4 regions of the Spongiibacter sp. UBA1325 genome follow, and region 1 is predicted to be linked to each of the others. Evidence: predicted binding sites of a transcription regulator. Region 1 holds the regulator's gene; each other region holds the start of a gene.

Region 1 (3,119 bases):
CAAAGACGTCTCCCTGAGTATTAACAGCGGTGAAATAGTCGGCTTGTTGGGTCCCAACGGGGCAGGGAAAACAACCTGTTTTTACATGATCGTCGGCATCGTCAACGCCGACCGTGGCCGCATTCAGCTCGACGACAAAGACCTGACACCACTTTCCATCCAGGGTCGGGCCAAACACGGCGTCGGCTACCTCCCTCAGGAAGCATCCATATTTCGGAAGCTGAGCGTCGCTGACAACATCATGGCGATATTGGAGACCCGCAGCGACCTGAATCGCAAGCAACGCAAAGAAAAGCTCGATGCACTGCTACAAGAATTTCACATTGCCCATATTCGCCAATCGCCGGGTATGGCGCTCTCGGGCGGGGAACGGCGCAGAGTAGAAATTGCGCGAGCACTGGCCACCGAGCCCAGTTTTATTCTGCTCGACGAGCCCTTTGCCGGGGTAGACCCCATATCGGTGAACGATATTCAGCAAATTATTCGCCACCTGCAGGCGCGCGGCATCGGCGTCCTGATTACCGACCACAATGTGCGAGAAACCCTCGATATCTGCGAAAAAGCCTACATAGTTGGCGAAGGTCGCATCGTTGCTGAGGGCAATGCCGAGGCCGTACTCAACAACCAAATCGTGCGGGACATCTACCTCGGCGACACATTTACCCTTTGATCAAAAAATCGGCACAGCAATTGCTTTAAACGCCTATTGCAGCGGTGCGGCTGCGGGACTACACTGACCCTGAAGCATCGTCGTTTATGACTACATAACGGCATTTAATCCCTCAGGTATGGTTGTAGTAGAAGTCATTGCCTATGAAACAATCGCTCCAGCTAAAAGTCGGTCAGCAGCTGACCATGACGCCCCAGCTGCAACAGGCGATTCGTTTATTACAGCTCTCCACCCTCGACCTTCAACAGGAAATTCAGTCGGCACTGGACTCCAACCCCCTGCTGGAAGTAGAGGAAGACAGCGACAGCCCGGAACCCCAGAGCAGCAACAGCCAGAGCGAAAGTAACGCCAATGAGGCTGACAGCAAAACGACCTCTGCTGAGGAGGCGCCCAGCAACGACGCCGACAGTGAATGGGCCGAGCGCAGCGACATCCCCGAAGATTTGCCGGTAGACAGCCAGTGGGAAGACGTCTACCAAAGCTCTGCACCAAGCTCCTCCGCGGCCGGTAGCGCCGACGACGACTACAACAATGACTATCGCCACGGCAGCTCAGAGTCGCTCCAGGACCACCTGCGCTGGCAACTCAACCTCAGCCGGCTCTCAGAACTTGACCGCATCGTCGCCGATGCCATCATCGACGCGATCGATGAAAAGGGGCGGCTCACCGTCAGCCCCGAAGAGCTGGTGGACGCCTTCGACGACGACAATATCGAAATAGAAGAAGTGAATGCAGTCCTTCACCTCATCCAGCAGTTTGACCCCCCCGGTGTTGGCGGCCAGGACCTTCAAGAATGCTTGTTAATTCAACTTCGGCAGCTCTCCCCAGACACCCCATACCTGGCTGAAGCGCTGCAGATTGTCGAGCAGCACATGCCGCAGCTCGGCAACCGTGATTACAACCAAATCATGCGTCGCTGCCGGCTAAAAGAAGACCAACTGCGCGACACCCTGGCACTCATTCAAACGCTGAACCCCACTCCTGGTGACTGCGTGGGCAACGACGAAACAGAGTATGTGGTACCAGACGTATTCGTCAGCAAAAAAGAAGGCCGCTGGCTGGTTGAGTTAAACCCGGACATTGCCCCGAAAATACAAATTAACAGCCACTACGCATCGCTCGCCAAAGACAGCGGCACCAGCAGCGACAAAGACTATATTCGCGACAACCTACAGGAAGCGCGCTGGTTCATTAAAAGTCTGCAGAGCCGCAACGAAACACTGATGAAAGTCGCCACCAAAATTGTTGAGTATCAGCGCGGGTTCCTGGAGTACGGCGACGAAGCGATGAAACCGCTAGTGCTCCACGACATCGCCGATGCGGTGAGCATGCATGAATCGACGATCTCACGGGTTACCACGCAAAAATATATGCATACCCCGAGAGGCATCTACGAACTCAAATATTTTTTCTCCAGCCACGTCTCGACCGATACCGGAGGAGAATGCTCCTCCACGGCGATTCGTGCACTAATCAAAAAATTAATTGCCGCAGAAAATCCCAAAAAACCGCTAAGCGACAGCAAAATCACCCAACTGTTGGCCGAGCAAGGCATCAAAGTTGCCCGGCGAACCATTGCAAAGTACAGGGAATCACTAGTCATTCCGCCCTCTAACGAACGGAAAAGACTGGTCTAATAAGGCCCCAAAAGGCCCAAACAACGCGCCGGGAGGCGCCGGATGTTCTCAGCGATGAAGGAGCAAGATATGCAAATAACCGTCAGTGGTCACCATGTTGAAGTTACCCCGGCACTTCGCGATTACGTCAACAACAAACTCGCCAAGCTGCAACGGCACTTCGACAATATCACCAATACCGACGTTACCTTGTCAGTAGAAAAGCTGGTTCAAAAAGCTGAAGCCACCGTACATGTGGCCGGCGCCGATCTGTTCGCCACCTGTGAATCAGAGGATATGTACGCGGCCATCGACAGCCTCACCGACAAGCTCGATCGCCAGCTTATTAAACACAAGGAGAAAAACCTGGGCCACTAAAGGCCCGGGGATGTTCCGGAAACGTAAACATGACCCTTGATTCAATACTCAGCCCCGGACGTACCCACTGCGGTACGTCTGTGGGCAGCAAGAAACGCCTACTGGAACAAATTTCTATTTTTGTCAGTGAGGATAATGCGCAATTCAACGCCGACGAACTGTTCAACGAACTGCTCGCCCGCGAGCGACTCGGAAGCACCGGTATCGGGCACGGGGTTGCGATTCCCCACTGTCGCAGCCAGCAGTGCACCGAAATTACCGGCATGCTGCTTAAACTTGCCGAGCCTATCGACTTCGAAGCGATAGACGACCAACCCGTGGACTTAGTGTTTGCGTTGATCGTCCCTGCCGAAGCACACGACGAACACATTAAAGTGTTGGCAAGCTTGGCCAACGCCTTCAACGATGACGCTTTCCGCCAGCAGCTTCGCAGCGCAGACAGCGACAGCAGTCTT
Region 2 (3,119 bases), on a different contig from region 1:
AATAATCATGCCCAGGTTTTGAGGGTTGTTAACGCCATCGAGCGCGATATAGATACGCCGAGTAGTGGTGTCGCGACTTGCCGGTATGTCGCTACAGGGCCGATACGCCTTCAGCTGCAGGTCCGCAGCAACCCCCTGGTCTTGTTTGCCATTTTTCGATATCCGCGATAGGGCACGGCGCTCGTGCCAGGCGACCTCAATCCCTTCGCGCTCCGCCGCGTCTACGATTTCTTTGACGATGCCGTCGCGTCGATTGCTGTCCGCCAAGTGCAGTTTATAAATGCGAACTTGTGGGTTTTGTAGCGCCTCGAGCACCGGCTTACGGCCGTAAATAGTGAGCAGCTGTTGGAAAAATTGCTTTTTCTTGAGGTATTGCTGGCGATCTTCGGTCATGCGGTCGGCGGATCCTGGTCAGGCTGGGGGTAGCTCAAGGTTGCGGTGGCGGCTTCGCTGATTTCTTTAGCCGCGAGTTTTAGGCGGTCGGCGATGGCAAGGATATCCTGCGCTGACACGGGGCGGCGAATACTGCCCGCTGAAATCACCAGTTCCGGCTCTTCACCACTGGCGAAGATAGGCACAGCAATATTGGCGACCTGGTACTGGCGGCCCTCTTCAATACGGTCAAGGTGGTAGTGGCTGCGGCACAGCGACTCCCGGTAGTGCTGCACGTGCTCAGCGACTTCCTCAAGGCTCCAGTTTTCTTTCGGTTTGGCTAATTCCCGCTCCAGCGCGGCCTCTGCCTCGCTAATCAAGGTCACCTCAAAACCGCGAGCACGTATGCCAATAACGGAAATTCGCAGTCGTTTATCTAGGTTTTCATCCCACTCGGGCAAATGTGCCTGAGCGCTATCTAACCATTGTTGCAGCTTGTTCGGTGACGACCAGGCGATAAAAGCGGCCCCTAATGGCGCGGCATTGGGCAGACGCAGGCCTTGGTGGAAAGGGAATTCCAGGCGCTCTGGGATGCCGTAATTAGTGAGCAGCACGAGCTGGTCGCCGCTTCGTCCCATCAGGCCGCAGCCCAGCTGCAGCTCTTTACTGAGCGCCTCCAGTCGCGGGCGAGCCACTTCAAGCACGGGAAACTGGGCAAAGGCTGACATGCCGGCGGCGGCGATGCTTGGCCCCAAGCGATAGGCTTTACTGCGACTGTCCTGGGCGAGAAAGCCGTAGCGGGCCATGGTGCTCAATATGGCGTGGCAGGTGGCCTTGTTCAGGCCCAGTATGCGCGTCAGCTCGGTTAAGCCGTAGGCTTTGCTGGGGTGGCTCATAAACAAGTCCAAAATCGCTAAGACTCTGGCAGTTGGTTTGGAAAACACACTGTTCTTCCTTGTTATCGTTGTTGGCGGCCTATTCTACGTTATCTGGGCTTGAATGCCTCGGCCTATCACGCGCTCCGTCACTGAAAACGAATTTGCAAGAAAATGGTGCGCTCGCCCCATTTTGGGCATGGATATTGCTTTTAAGCGGGGCAGCGGTCTCTTTCGGTAGTAATTAACGGCGCGGGCAATACTGCGCGGTCGCTGCCGAAAATTGATAACTATTTGAAATTAAATGAAAAATATCTTTCTGGTGAGGGAGGGCTAATTCGATGTCATTGCGAATTAGCGTCAACATGCACCTTAACGGTGCTGCCTCGCTGGGTTGTGCTTATAAATAGTGCGTTTTGTTGCGCAAGTTTGGAGAAAAGTAAATGAAAATTCCTGTCGTTCGGGCGGCTCTGCCCATTTTTGTTGCATTGGCAGCATTGCTGCCGCAAAGCAGCCTCGCTGCAGAAGCCGATGGCGCGAATACGGCGTGGATTTTAACGTCCACGGCATTGGTTCTCTTCATGACCTTACCCGGGCTGGCACTGTTCTATGGCGGTCTTGTCCGCAGTAAGAACATCCTCAGTGTGCTGATGCAGTGCTTTAGTATCACCTGTGTGGCCTCGCTGTTGTGGTTTGCCGTGGCCTACAGCATGGCGTTCTCTGATGGCAACGACTTTGTCGGCGGTCTCAGCCGTGTTCTTCTGGCCGGAGTAGGGGAAGACAGCTTGGTGGGAGATATCCCCGAGACGGTGTTTGTAATGTTCCAAATGACATTCGCCATTATTACACCGGCACTCATCGTGGGCGGTTTTGCTGAGCGTATTCGCTTTTCTGCCGTGATGCTGTTTTCGGCACTGTGGCTGCTGGCCGTTTACGCGCCCATTACCCACTGGGTATGGGGTGGTGGCTGGCTCGGCCAAATGGGGCTGCTCGACTTTGCCGGGGGCACGGTTGTGCACATTACCGCCGGCGTGGCCGCGCTGGTAGCGGCGATGGTAATGGGGCCGCGTAATGGCTTTGGCAATGTTGCTTTACCGCCCCACAACTTAACGATGACATTCACCGGCGCGGGAATGCTCTGGGTGGGTTGGTTTGGCTTCAATGCCGGTAGCGCGCTGGCGGCCAATGGCGACGCCGGTATGGCAATGCTGGTGACCCACCTGTCAGCGGCAACCGGCTGCCTCACTTGGTCACTGGTCGAATGGTGGCGTTACGGTAAACCCAGTGCGCTGGGCGCTGTGACCGGTATGGTGGCCGGGCTTGGTACCATCACACCAGCATCGGGGTATGTTGGTCCAGCGGGTGCGGTGGTGATTGGTTTGTGCGCAGGCGTTATTTGTTTCTATTGCACGCTGTGGATCAAGCAAGTGTTGAAAATTGATGACTCACTGGATGTATTCCCCGTGCACGGTGTTGGCGGTATTCTCGGTACCTTCCTCGCCGGTATTTTTGCCAGCAGTGAGCTGGGGATTTTCAGTGGTCAAGGCTTGGCCGAGGGCGTGACAATTGTTGAGCAGCTGAAAGTGCAGCTTATTGGTATCGGGTCGACCTTTGCCTATACCGCGGTAGTGAGTTTTGCGCTGTTTAAACTGGTCGATAAGTTGATTGGTCTGCGCGTTACCGCTGATGAGGAATCGGAAGGTTTGGACATTACTGGCCACAACGAAGTCGGATACGACTTATAATGGCCTAACACCTGACCTGGAGCCCGGCAGTTGCCGGGCTTTTTTTTGGACCAAGTATGCGTGAATTAACTCTGTATGGCACCTCGGCGTGCCACCTGTGTGAGCAAGCTGAAGCCCTGCTAGCTAA
Region 3 (3,119 bases), on a different contig from region 1:
CTTCGTGTTTGACGACGTGAAGTGGAAAGTGGCAATGGAAGGCGCGAGCTACGCGATTTCTTCTGACGAAGCCGCCTGGGTTTCTGGCAACAGCTTCGAAGAAGGCAACACCGGTCACCGTCCTGGCGTTAAAGGCGGTTACTTCCCCGTACCACCCGTCGACAGCCTGCACGACCTGCGCGCAGCAATGTGTAACGCAATGACCGACATGGGTCTGGAAGTTGAAGTACACCACCACGAAGTAGGTACTGCTGGTCAGTGTGAAATCGGTGTTGGCCCTAACTCTGCTGTGAAAAAAGCTGACGAAGTACAGGTACTTAAGTACTGCGTACACAACGTCGCTCACGCCTACGGCAAGACCGCTACTTTCATGCCCAAGCCAGTTGTCGGCGACAACGGTAGCGGTATGCACGTGCACATGTCACTGAGCAAAGACGGCCAAAACCTGTTTACTGGCGACGCTTACGGCGGCCTGTCTGAAACAGCACTGTACTACATTGGTGGTATCATCAAGCACGCTCGCGCGATCAACGCCTTTGCCAACGCGTCTACTAACTCGTACAAGCGCCTGGTTCCCGGCTTTGAAGCACCGGTTATGCTGGCTTACTCAGCACGTAACCGCTCAGCGTCTATCCGTATTCCATTCATCACTAACCCGAAAGCACGCCGCGTAGAAGTTCGCTTCCCAGATCCCTCTGCGAACCCCTACCTGGCATTCGCGGCCCTGCTGATGGCTGGCCTTGACGGTATCCAGAACAAGATCCACCCTGGCGATGCGGCAGACAAAGATCTGTACGACCTGCCTGCAGAAGAAGCGGCTGAAATCCCGACTGTTGCGTCTAGCCTTGAGCAAGCGCTGCAAGCACTGGATGCAGACCGCGCCTTCTTGACCGCTGGCGGCGTATTCGACGACGACATGATCGATGCTTACATCCAGCTGAAGTCTGAGGAAATCGAGCGCCTGAACATGACAACTCACCCTGTTGAGTTCGACATGTACTACAGCGTTTAATACGCCTTGTGCGAAAAAGCCCGCTTCGGCGGGCTTTTTTTTGCCTGTCATTTTTTAAACCTTGCCGCGCCTATCAACTCGTCGCACACTACAGAAAAGTGATAGCGAGGGCTTTTTATGTATCGTCTGCTGAGCCTTATTTGCGTAGCGAGCGTACTCTGCAGCCCACTGCATGCAGAAATCTATCGTCATACCGACGAACAGGGTCGCACCGTTTACAGTGACTCTCCCCGCGACGGCGGCAGCCCGGTCGATCTACCCCCGGTAAACACCACGCCGGCTGTGTCGCCGCCACCACCGACCAAGCTGGACCGCCATGCCACCCCCGTACCGGCCTCAATCAAGGTACAAATCATCCAGCCGCGCGACGGCCAGGTATTCCCCAATGGCCGCATTCCCACCACCGTTAATGTAAAGCTCCAGCGCCCCCTGCGCGGCGACGAAAGCCTGCGCATCGCCGTCAATGGCAAAACCCTTAGCCGGGGAAGCGCCACCTCTGCACGCATTGAGCGCCTGAACCGCGGCCGGCACCAAATCAGCGCAGAAGTCCTCGGCCCAAACGGGGAAAAGCTGAGTCGAGACACTGTTTCAGTCGTGGCCCACTGGCCAAACAACTGACCCTCCAGCCAAGCTATACACCAAGCACCATATTGGTGCACACTAAGACAATAGCGGCGGCCTTGCGCGCCATCGCGGGGCCAGCCCCAGCGACGCACCACCGCGCCACGCCATATACAACGCCCAATTGGCGCTCACTCAATAACAACGCCCCCATTCCGGGGCACTGGCCTAATTATTGCTTTGCAATGAACCATAATGAAGACAGTGGCGAGCCCATGCCCCCAGCGAATTTGCACCACCACATACTCGACAACCTGAAAACGGCGATCCTACTGGTCGAGCCCAACCTCACCGTGAGTTATATCAACCCGGCGGCAGAGTCACTGCTGGCGGTGTCCGACCAGCGCATCCACGGCGAGGCCATCACCCACCTTTTTCACGAAGACGAAGACACCGTTGTGAAACTGTTGGACGCCATCAACAACCGCGAGGCGTTCACTAAACGGGAAACAGTATTAACCCTGCGCTCCGGCGACGAAATCACGGTGGACTACGCGGTAACGCCGATTGTGGAACACCCGCGAACGTCTCTTATCATCGAGCTGCAGCCGCTGGATCGACTACTTCGCATCAGTCGCGAAGAAGGCCTGCTATCTTCCCAGCAAAACAGCAAAGCGCTGCTGCGCGGCATCGCCCACGAAGTGAAAAATCCGCTTGGCGGCTTGCGCGGTGCGGCACAGCTGTTGGCACGCGAACTCGACGACCCGCGCCTGCACGATTACACCAACATCATTATCGAAGAGGCCGACCGCCTGCGAAACCTGGTCGACAATATGCTGGGGCCCAATAAGATGCCCAACCAGCTGCCCACCAATATCCATGAAGTGCTGGAGCGCGTGCGCCAGCTAGTGGAAGTTGAGGGAGGCGACGAGTTAAGCATCATCCGCGATTACGACCCCAGCATCCCGGACATCATTGGCGATCGCGAGCAATTAATTCAGGCGGTACTCAACATCGTCCGCAACGCCCTTCAGGCGCTGAAACAATCCCCTCCTGAAGGCGGCGCACAAATTACCCTGCGCAGCAGAACGCTGCGCCAATTTACCATTGGCTCTCACCGCCACCGACTGGTGTGCCGCGTGGACATTATCGATAACGGTCCGGGCATACCCGAAGACCTGGCTCCGTCGATATTCCTGCCAATGATCAGCGGCCGCGCCGACGGCTCTGGGCTTGGGCTGTCGATCTCACAGTCCATTCTCAACCATCACCAAGGCCTTATTGAATGCCACAGCGAACCCGGTCGCACGGAGTTTTCGCTGTTTATACCCGTGGAGCAAAACCGATGAGCTATAGCAACACCGTATGGATTGCCGACGACGACAAATCGATTCGCTGGGTACTCGAAAAAGCCCTCAACCAGGCCGGCATTGAAACCCGCAGCTTCGAAAATGGCGATGCCCTGCTTGCTCAGCTGGAGTCGGGGGTGCCCGACGCGGTGATCAGCGACATCCGCATGCCGGGTATCGATGGCCTAAAACTGCTG
Region 4 (3,119 bases), on a different contig from region 1:
GGTATTTAAGTCCCAGCTCGCCCACTTGTTCCATGTGGGGGATAGCCGCATATACCGGCTTCGCGACGGCGCGCTGGAGCAGCTAACGCGCGACCACGCTCGGCGAATCTCTCCGGAACACGCCTATTTGACCCGGGCAATGGGGCTGGACGTCAATCTCGATGTCGACTATCGCTCAGTCGATATCTGCTGTGGGGACCTGTTTTTACTTTCTACCGACGGTATTCACGACGTGCTGCCTGACGAGCAGATTCGCCAGCGCCTTGCCGAGGCGTCCGGTGCGCTGGAGCCCGCCTGCGAGCAGTTGATCGACGATGCATTGGCCGCGGGCAGCAAGGATAACCTCAGCTGTCAGCTGCTGCGTGTAGAGGCGCTGCCGCTGGCCGATGCCGACGATGTTTATCAGCAGCTGAGTGCCTTGCCATTCCCGCCGCCGCTGCCGCCGGGTGCGGTGGTCGACGGTTTGCGCATTGAAGAAGAGCTTCACGCCAGCCCGCGCAGCCAGTTGTATCGGGTTGTGGATACTCGCAACCAGCGACAGTTAGTGATGAAAACGCCGTCATTGCTGTACTTGGATGACCCGGCCTACATCGAGCGCTTTGTGCTGGAGAGCTGGATCGCCAAGCGACTGGAGCATCCGGCTGTTGTGTCGGTGGTTGAGCCGCCCCAGCGTCCAAGCTGTTTGTACTACCTTGCTGAATATATTCCCGGTCAGTCGCTGGCGCAGTGGATGGCCGCGCGCGACCGATCGGCCGTGAGTGAGGCAGTGGCGGTGCTCAGTCAGTTGGCCAAGGGCCTGCAGGCGATGCATCGGCGCGATACCCTCCACCAAGATATTAAGCCCGACAATGTAATGATGGACGGTGATGGCAGGGTGCGCATTATCGACTTTGGCAGCTGCCATGTGGCTGGCTTAGCTGAGATCGCGGTGCCGTTAGAGCGTGATCATATTCTGGGTACCGCGCAGTATTCAGCGCCGGAGCACGTATTGCGCAAACCGCCGAGTGCGCGGGCTGACCAGTTTTCCCTGGCTGTCGTGGCCTTTGAAATGCTCAGTGGAACCCTGCCCTATGAGGGCAAGTTGGAGCAGTGCCGCAGCGCTGGTGATTACTCGCGCCTGCAGTACGTCTCTGCCAGTGATTACAACCCGCATATTCCGTATTGGATGGATCGCGCGCTAAAGCGTGCGTTGAGTATTAACCCCGACCTGCGGTATCACGACATCGCAGAGTTTATGCACGATCTTCATCACCCCAACCCCAGCTATCAGGCCAGGGAATTTCAGCCCTTGGTTCACCGCAACCCCCTGCGGTTTTGGCAGGGCGTCAGCGCCGTCTTGCTCGTGGCGCTGCTATGGAGCTTGAGCCGATAGCGAAGGGCTTTTGCTGGGCAGCGTGGCGGCATGCAGTATTGTGGTGCGCCAAACCAGTCGTTTGCACACATTTACAGGCAATATTTTAGGGCGCGGTCGTCTTGTTATGAGGCGCCGCTAAAGGCGCGTCGTCGTGTTTTGGGGCGGCTCTGGCTTTTTAGGTTTTTTGAGCGAGTTATTTTTCTCTAACGTATTGAAAATTATAAAAATAAATTAATTTTTTTGATCTCTCCGCGGCTGGCATACCGCTTGCTAAATATCCCTGCGATGGGCGACGTCGCCCAAACCGAATGCCCACAATAATAGGTGTTAGAGATAAACGGCGTTCTCAATTCGGCCTGATGGTCGTGGTGCTGCCGGCATTGTGTCGGCCGATAAAAAATAGTGTAGGAGAGAACTGCATGAGAGTTATTGCAAACGCCGTACTGCTAGGAGCCGTGGCGGCAACCTTGCCAGCCACCTCATTTGCCGATTCCCTTGCCGACGCGTTGGCAAACGGCAAGGTGTACGGTGACTTTAGGCTGCGTTATGAAGCGGTGAGCCAGGACAATGCCCTGGATGATGCCAGTGCCCTTACCCTGCGTAGCCGGCTGGGATATCAGACCGCCGCCTATCAGGGTTTTTCCGCGCAACTGGAGTTTGAGGATAGCCGCATCGTCGCGGGAGAGGGCGAGTTCAGTGCGCCGCCAGCCGGGTATAAAGCCGGGCAGTACTCGGTGATTGCCGACCCGGAAACAACCGAGCTGGATCAGGCCTTTCTGCGCTACCAGCACGGTGGGCTAACGGCCAAATTAGGGCGACAGGTCATCACCTACGATGGCCATCGATTTGTTGGGCACGTGGGTTGGCGTCAGGATCGCCAGACCTTTGATGGCATCTCACTTAACTATAAAGCCAACGATGCATTGTCGCTGAGCTACGCCTACTTGGGGCAGCGCAATGGCATCTTTGCCGAACAGGCGGATAAACAGGCCAAAGATCACTTGTTAAACCTGCGTTTCAACAGTGCGGTGGGCACGGTGACGGCCTATTCCTATTTGTTGGAACTGAATGAGGCGGGCGAAGATCGTCTCGATACCACTGGTGTGAGCGTGAAGGGGGCGAAGCCCCTGGCTGAGGCAAAGCTGCTATACCACGCTGAGTTCGCTCGCCAGCGGGCCGACACGCCGCTGCTCGATGCCGATGCGGAGTATATGCTGCTTGAAGCCGGGGTCGCCGCCGCGGGTTTAACCGCGAAGGTTGGCTACGAAGTACTGGGCAGTGACGACGGCAGCTACGGCTTTGCCACGCCCCTGGCGACGCTGCATAAATTCAACGGCTGGGCCGATATTTTTCTCAAAACACCGGCCGGGGGTTTAGTTGACCGTTACGCCTCGCTGGGCGGCAGTCTTGCCGGTGGGAAGTGGGCGCTGATTTATCACGACTACCGCGCCGACGATGACGCCGCGGGTGCCGATGCCTACGGCAGTGAAGTTAACGCGGTGTACAGCCGAAAATTTGCCAAACACTATTCGGTGGGAGTGAAGTACGCCGCCTACTCAGCCGATGAGCTGGCAGCCGATACCGATAAGTTATGGTTTTGGTTGGGCGCGGCGTTTTAACCCTGTTGCGCCCGCTTTTGCGCAATGTCATAGCCGGCCTCTGGCCGGTTTTTTATTGCTTGAGCGTATTAATGGTAGGCGCAAGCCAGCCGTAGAGCTTACTCGGGTGCAGTGATACCATGCCCAGCTAAATTCGACGGTCGAAG

What was found. Region 1 encodes sigma-54, which starts transcription at its own class of promoters, with help from an activator protein. Its sites were predicted from a motif close to TGGCACANNNNTTGCNNT; they were not measured.
Region 2: B3K78_RS02180 (ammonium transporter) is a predicted target of sigma-54. The motif match lies at 1,443-1,460, and genes of this name have one in related genera.
Region 3: glnL (nitrogen regulation protein NR(II)) is a predicted target of sigma-54. The motif match lies at 1,798-1,815, and genes of this name have one in related genera.
Region 4: B3K78_RS05370 (alginate export family protein) is a predicted target of sigma-54. The motif match lies at 1,611-1,628, and genes of this name have one in related genera.

What each region holds. Positions count from the first base shown of each region.
Region 1 is NZ_DBTD01000001.1:27,864-30,982, reverse strand. Features, by position in the region: gene lptB (LPS export ABC transporter ATP-binding protein) at 1-670, shown strand, start outside; gene B3K78_RS00155 (RNA polymerase factor sigma-54) at 814-2,307, shown strand; gene hpf (ribosome hibernation-promoting factor, HPF/YfiA family) at 2,377-2,664, shown strand; gene ptsN (PTS IIA-like nitrogen regulatory protein PtsN) at 2,694-3,119, shown strand, end outside.
Region 2 is NZ_DBTD01000003.1:161,957-165,075, forward strand. Features, by position in the region: gene rlmB (23S rRNA (guanosine(2251)-2'-O)-methyltransferase RlmB) at 1-393, opposite strand, end outside; gene B3K78_RS02175 (IclR family transcriptional regulator) at 390-1,316, opposite strand; gene B3K78_RS02180 (ammonium transporter) at 1,691-2,992, shown strand; gene B3K78_RS02185 (glutaredoxin family protein) at 3,049-3,119, shown strand, end outside.
Region 3 is NZ_DBTD01000011.1:60,736-63,854, forward strand. Features, by position in the region: gene glnA (glutamate--ammonia ligase) at 1-1,012, shown strand, start outside; gene B3K78_RS16105 (DUF4124 domain-containing protein) at 1,130-1,630, shown strand; gene glnL (nitrogen regulation protein NR(II)) at 1,849-2,922, shown strand; gene ntrC (nitrogen regulation protein NR(I)) at 2,919-3,119, shown strand, end outside.
Region 4 is NZ_DBTD01000005.1:55,060-58,178, reverse strand. Features, by position in the region: gene B3K78_RS05375 (bifunctional protein-serine/threonine kinase/phosphatase) at 1-1,372, shown strand, start outside; gene B3K78_RS05370 (alginate export family protein) at 1,774-2,973, shown strand.